One region of the Massilia violaceinigra genome, then DNA from elsewhere that is predicted to be linked to it. Evidence: riboswitches for the same ligand, from Rfam matches in the RefSeq annotation. Region 1 holds a riboswitch; the other holds the start of a gene.
What was found. Region 1 has a riboswitch for thiamine pyrophosphate ahead of thiC (phosphomethylpyrimidine synthase ThiC). Riboswitches for the same ligand answer to the same signal wherever they lie in the genome.
Positions count from the first base shown of each region.

Region 2: it holds a riboswitch for thiamine pyrophosphate, as region 1 does, so the genes downstream of both, CR152_RS18100 (TonB-dependent siderophore receptor) here and thiC (phosphomethylpyrimidine synthase ThiC) in region 1, are expected to answer to the same signal.

Region 1 covers NZ_CP024608.1:1,656,613-1,660,027, forward strand. The annotation lists gene CR152_RS07420 (S8 family serine peptidase) at 1-1,279, opposite strand, end outside; TPP riboswitch at 1,672-1,777, shown strand; gene thiC (phosphomethylpyrimidine synthase ThiC) at 1,848-3,415, shown strand, end outside.
Region 2 covers NZ_CP024608.1:4,045,639-4,049,053, reverse strand. The annotation lists gene CR152_RS18110 (glutathione S-transferase) at 1-166, opposite strand, end outside; gene CR152_RS18105 (iron-containing alcohol dehydrogenase) at 295-1,452, shown strand; TPP riboswitch at 1,519-1,617, shown strand; gene CR152_RS18100 (TonB-dependent siderophore receptor) at 1,694-3,415, shown strand, end outside.

The DNA.
Region 1 (3,415 bases):
CGGTGCTTGATGCCGACACCGATGGAATGAGCGTGGCCGTGCCGACCGTGCCGGTAAAGGCGCCGGCCACGTTGTTGTACACGACCGCGCCCACGCCGCCGCTGTTCTGGCAGTTGGCGACCTTGGTGGCGAAATCGATGGTGCCGCGCGCGATCAGGCAGACCTTGCCCGAGACGGCGGCGTTGACCTTGTCGCCCAGGCCAAAGTCGGCCAGCGGCGCGGTGGCCGTTTTCACGGGCGAGCCGTCCATCGACCCCGGCGCATACACGGTGGCGCCCACAGTCAGTGCCGGCGTGGAGCCGCTGTTCATCGGCACGGTCGAAAGCACGCCCACGCCGGGGCCGGAAATTTCGACCTTGCTGTTGTATTGCGAGAAGCTGGCCCAGGCCTTGTTCTCGTCCAGCGCGCCGACCATCATCACGCTGCCGTAGCCGGCCGGGTAGGAGACCACCGTGTTGCCATCGTTGCCCGCCGCGGCGATGCTGAGCACACCCTTGGCGGCCAGCGCATCGAAGGCGCGCTGCTCGGTCTTGCTGGGGCGCCCGCCGCCGAGCGACATGCTGATCACGTTGGCGCCGGCGCTGCCGCACTTGTTGGCGGCCGTCGCCAGGGACGAGGAATAGGCCCAGCCGGCCGCGCCGAACACCTTCACGATGTGCAGTTTCAAAAGCCGGTTCGCGTTCACGCCCACCACGCCGGTGCCGCTGTTGTTGATGGCCGCGACGGTGCCCGCCACGTGCGTGCCATGATGGTTTTCGTCGGTGTACCAGTTGCCGGTGCCGGCATCGTATTCGCCGGCGACGCTGTTGGCGCTCAGGTCTTCGTGGGCGCGGTCGTAGCCGGAATCGATGATGCACACCTTGCGGTTGGCGGCGTTCGCGTCCGGCAGCAGGTCGGCTTGCACCAGCTTGATCCCGTACGGCACCAGCTGGCCGGTCGCATAAGGCGTGCCGGTGGACGCCGACGTCAGGGCGAACGCCTTGCGCACCACGTCTTCCTCGATGTACTCGACGTTCGGATTGCGCAGCAGTCCGTTCAGGGCTTTGGCCGGCACCTCGATCGCCATCGCGTTCATGCCGTGGATCTCGTGCTTGACCGCACCGTGGGCGCCCGATACCGCCGCCTTGACGATGGCTGCCTTGCCCGGCTTGAACGCAACGATCACGCGGGTCGTGTCCGCGGCCGCGGAGGCATGCGTGACGACGCCGGCGGCGACGCTGGCCAACAACAATTTGACCGCGCTGGCGATCGGGGACATTTCAGGCTTGGTATGCATCATGGCAGTTCTCCGGAATGATCGTTTCAAGGGTGCCGCAGGCGTTGTTGACTGGCGTGCCCATGGGACCAGAGATTAAGTGTATTGGGAAACGATTAGAGCAATCAAACAAGTTATTTTGCGCGTCAGGCAACTGTTGTTTTGTACCGAAAGTCACGATTTCCGCCGTGTGCTCACTGCCGGATGTGAGAATTGGTGATATTGTTTTGCGCCTTACACGGGATTCATGTGGCCTGAACGGCAATCGTGCCAGGCATGCCATCCGCGCTCCACGATTGTTCAGTGTCCCACTCCGGTGCGCGCGGGTCTTGTGGCAGATCACTGCGCCGGACGTGCCGAAAAAGCCATCTTGTCCGGCCGATCAACAGGTATAATTACGCTCGCTGCCGCAAGGCGGCACACGCTAGGGGTCCTGCAAGTCGCAATGCGATGCGCGGGTGAGAAACACCCTCTGAACCTGATCTGGATAATGCCAGCGAAGGGAAGCCAGTGAGTTCCATGGATGCGCCGTCACGGCTGCCATCCCGGCCGCTCCTACTCCTTTGCTGGCTCCTGCACGCAATGGAGCCACATGAACGCACCGCTTAAAACCCCGCTCAAATTCGATTCCGCCACCGCCACGGTGGACGAAGCCGCCATCGCGCCTTTCCCGAATTCCCGTAAAGTCTATGCCCAGGGCAGCCGCGCCGACCTGCGCGTGCCGATGCGCGCCGTGAGCCAGTCCGATACCGCCGCCTCGTTCGGCGCGGAACCGAATCCGCCCGTGTATATATATGACACGTCCGGCCCGTACACCGATCCGGAAGCGAAGATCGACATCCGCTCGGGTCTCGGCACCCCGCGCCTGCCGTGGATTCTGGAGCGCGGCGACACCGAAGAACTGGCCGGCCCCAGCTCGGCCTACGGCCAGGCGCGCCTGGACGATCCGGCGCTGGCCGCGCTGCGCTTCCAGCTGCAGCGCACCCCGCGCCGCGCGCTGGCTGGCGCCAACGTGACGCAGATGCACTACGCGCGCCGCGGCATCATCACGCCTGAAATGGAATATGTCGCGATCCGCGAAAACCTGCGCCGCCAGGAATACCTGCAGGAGCTCGAAGCGTCCGGCCCGATGGGCAAGCGCAGCGCGCAGCTGCTGGGCCGCCAGCACCCGGGCCAGTCGTTCGGCGCCAGCATCCCGGACACCATCAGCGCCGAATTCGTGCGCGAGGAAATCGCACGCGGACGCGCCATCATCCCGGCCAACATCAACCATCCGGAAGCCGAGCCGATGATCATCGGCCGTAATTTCCTGGTCAAGATCAACGCCAACATCGGCAATTCGGCCGTGACCTCGTCGATCGGCGAGGAAGTCGAAAAAATGACCTGGGCGATCCGCTGGGGCGCCGACAACGTCATGGATCTGTCGACCGGCAAGCACATTCACGAAACGCGCGAATGGATCATCCGTAACAGCCCGGTCCCGATCGGCACCGTGCCGATCTACCAGGCGCTGGAAAAGGTCAACGGCAAGGCCGAAGACCTGACCTGGGAAATCTTCCGCGACACCCTGATCGAACAGGCCGAGCAAGGCGTCGATTACTTCACCATCCACGCCGGCGTGCTGCTGCGCTACGTGCCGATGACGGCCTCGCGCCTGACCGGCATCGTCTCGCGCGGCGGCTCGATCATGGCCAAGTGGTGCCTCGCGCATCACAAGGAATCGTTCCTGTACACGCACTTCGAAGACATCTGCGCCATCATGAAGGCGTACGACGTCTCGTTCAGCCTCGGCGACGGCCTGCGTCCCGGTTCGATCTACGACGCCAACGACGAAGCCCAGCTGGCCGAACTGAAGACCCTGGGCGAACTGACCCAGGTCGCCTGGAAGCACGACGTGCAGGTCATGATCGAAGGCCCGGGCCACGTGCCGATGCAGCTCATTAAAGAGAACATGGACCTGCAGCTGGACCAGTGCGGCGAAGCGCCGTTCTACACCCTGGGACCTTTGACGACCGACATCGCGCCCGGCTACGACCACATCACCTCGGGCATCGGCGCGGCCATGATCGGCTGGTACGGCACCGCCATGCTGTGCTACGTCACGCCCAAGGAGCATCTGGGCCTGCCGAACAAGGATGACGTCAAGGACGGCATCATCAC
Region 2 (3,415 bases), 2.4 Mb from region 1:
GCGCGAACGATGGCGTGGCCTGGGCCGCAAGGGCGGCGGCGACCTTGTCGGCGCCATTTTTCTGGCGTCCCACGTCGACATACGCGGCGCCGGCCTCCTCCAGCGCCAGTCGGATGAATTCGCCGCGCCCCTGGATCGTCGGCCAGTAATATAGTTCGTACGTCATCGTGCCCCCTTGGATGGATCAGTCGAGGGACGATTATGGCCCATCCGCCGTTTTCGCCCGCCTTCCGCAAGAATCCCGTGCTTGAGCGATAATCTCCCACTACCAGTTTGCCCATACAAGGAACCACCGTGCTCAACTTCGACTTCTACAATCCGACGCAGATCCTGTTCGGCCAGGGCCAGATCGCCGCCATCGCCAAACAGATTCCCGCGTCCGCGCGCGTGCTGCTCGTCTACGGCGGCGGCAGCATCAAACAAAACGGCGTCTACGACGAAGTGCTGGCCGCCCTGGCCGATTTTACCGTCACCGAATTCGCCGGCATCGAACCGAACCCCAGCTACGAAACGCTGATGCGCGCCATCGCCCAGGTCAAGGCCGAGAAAATCGACTTCCTGCTCGCCGTCGGCGGCGGATCGGTCATCGACGGCACCAAGTTCATCGCCGCCGGCGCCCTGCTTGAAGAAGACCCGTGGACGATCCTCGAAAAGCGCGGTAACAATATCGTCGCCGCCATGCCCTTCGGCGCGGTGCTGACCCTGCCCGCGACCGGCTCGGAAATGAACAGCGGCGGCGTCGTTACCCGCAAATCGACGCACGAAAAATTCTCGTTCATGAGCCGCAAGTGCTTCCCCAAGTTCGCCGTCCTCGACCCGAGCAAAACCTATTCGCTGCCCACGCGCCAGGTCGGCAACGGCGTGGTGGACGCCTTTGCGCACGTGATGGAGCAGTACATGACCTACCCGGTCGGTGCCAAGGTCCAGGACCGCTTTGCCGAAGGCCTGCTGCTTACGCTCATCGAGGAAGGCCCGCAGGCACTGGCCAATCCCGACGATTACGACGTGCGCGCCAACGTCATGTGGTGCGCCACGCTCGCCTTGAATGGCCTGATCGGCGCCGGCGTGCCGCAGGACTGGGCGACTCACATGATCGGCCACGAGCTGACCGCCCTGCATAATCTCGACCACGCCCAGACGCTCGCCATCGTGTTACCGAGCATGCTGCGCGTGCGCAAGGAGGGCAAGCGCGCCAAGCTGCTGCAGTTCGCCGAACGCGTGTGGAACCTGTCCGGCGGCGATGAAGATACCCGCATCGAAGCGGCCATCACCCGCACCGAGGAGTTCTTCGAGCAGATGGGCGTGAAAACGCGCCTGGGCGACTACGGTCTTGGCGCCAAGGACCTGGACGGCATCTTGAGCGCCCTCGAAGCGCACCGCATGGTCAAACTCGGCGAACAGCGCGACGTCACCCTCGACGTGAGCCGCAAAGTGCTGGAAATGAGCCTGTAACAGGGCGTCAGGCACGCCGCACACGCTGGCGCGGGCAGCGCCGCCCGTGCCAGCTGTGATAAAATCGACATTCGCTAGGGGTCCTGGAATTTACTTTCCGGGTGAGAGATACCCTCCGTACCTGATCTGGATAATGCCAGCGAAGGAAAGCGCAAAGTAGTCCCCTCCTTTGTTTGCTCCCCCGTTGGCTCCGGCTTTTTCAAGCAACGCACCGCACGCCGGCGCGTAATACGAGCACACTATGTCATCGCCAAAATTCAAGCAGTCCGTCATCGCCCTGTCCATCGTGCAGGCGTTCGCCTTTTCCGCTCACGCGCAAACGACCTCGCAGTCGATGCCGGAAGTCGTCGTCACCGGCGCCAAGCAGATCGCCGCCGACCGCGCCAGCGTGGCCGGTTTCTCCGACACGCCGCTGCTGTACACGCCGGCGACGGTGGTGTCGATCAGCCGCGAGCAGATGCAGGACTACAGCATCCGCAACAGCACCGACGCCATGAAGTTCGACGCCAGTGTCAGCGATTCGTACAACGCCGTCGGCTACGCCGAGCAGTTCTCGATCCGCGGCTTCGCGCTCAATAACGGCGCCAGCTACCGCAAGGACGGCATCGCCATCTCGGGGGACACCCAGATCCCGCTCGAAAACAAGGAGCGCATCGAGATCCTCAAGGGCTTGTCGGGCCTGCAGGCTGGCGTGACCGCGCCGGGCGGCATCGTCAACTACGCGCTCAAGCGCCCGACCGCCACGCCACTGCGCTCGGTCACCGTGGAAGCGCGCGAGCGCGGCACCGTGTACGGCGCGGTGGACCTGGGCGGCCGCTTCAACGACAAGCGCTTCGGCTACCGCGTCAACGCCGCCGGCGAGCGCCTGCGCTCCTACGTCAAGGGTGCGGACGGCGAGCGCTCCTTCGTGTCGGGCGCGTTCGACTGGCAGATCTCGCCCCAGGCGCTGCTGCAGCTCGACATGGACTACCAGAAGAAATCGCAGATTACCGCGCCCGGCTACCAGCTCATTCGCGGCGTCGCGTTGCCGACCAATATCTCGGCCAAGACCTTGCTCAATGAGCAGCCGTGGACCAAGCCCGTCGACACGCGCACCAGCAATATCGGCCTGCGCTTCGAGTATCTGATCAACGACGCCTGGCGTACCACCATCACCGCCAACAAGCATGAATTCAAGCGCGACGACTTCACCGCCTTCCCTTACGGCTGCAGCAACGAGGGCGAGGGTTTCTATCCGGGCTACTGCTCGAACGGCGACTACGACGTGTACGACTACCAGAGCGTAGACGAACGCAAGTCGCCGCTCGGCGCGCAAGCCCTGTTGCAGGGTAAGTTCGCTACCGGCTCAATCGGCCACGAACTGACCATCGGCGCGACCTATCTTGAACGCAGCGACAAGGCCGGCGAATACGTGTACGACTACGTCGGCTTCAGCAATATCTACAACAACCTGATCGTGCCGCCCGTGGACGCGAGCCGCACGACCGGACCGCTCACGGAACGCTTGAACGATCATGAACGCGGCTTTGTGGTGCAGGACATCCTGTCGCTGAGCGCGCAGTTCAAGCTGCACACCGGCTTGCGCTATGCCGCCATCAAGCGCAATGCAAGCACCGACACCAGCTTCCTGCTGCCGAACGTCGCACTGGTTTACAACCCGACGCCCGACTGGACGATCTACGGCTCGCTGGCGCACGGCATGGAACACGGCGGCGTGGCGCCCAAGCGCACCAGCAATCAATTTGCGTCGCTCGAACCGAGCCGCTCGAAGCAGGTGGAATTTGGCGTCAAGGCGATGGTCAACGAGGCGCTCAGCATGTCGGCGTCGGTGTTCAGCATCGAAAAAGGGCTGGAATACACCAACGCGGCAAATACGTTCGTGCGCAGCGGCGAACAAAAACACAGCGGGCTGGAACTGGCTGCCCAGGGCAAGGCTGGCAAGGATTTGAAGTACAGCGTCTCG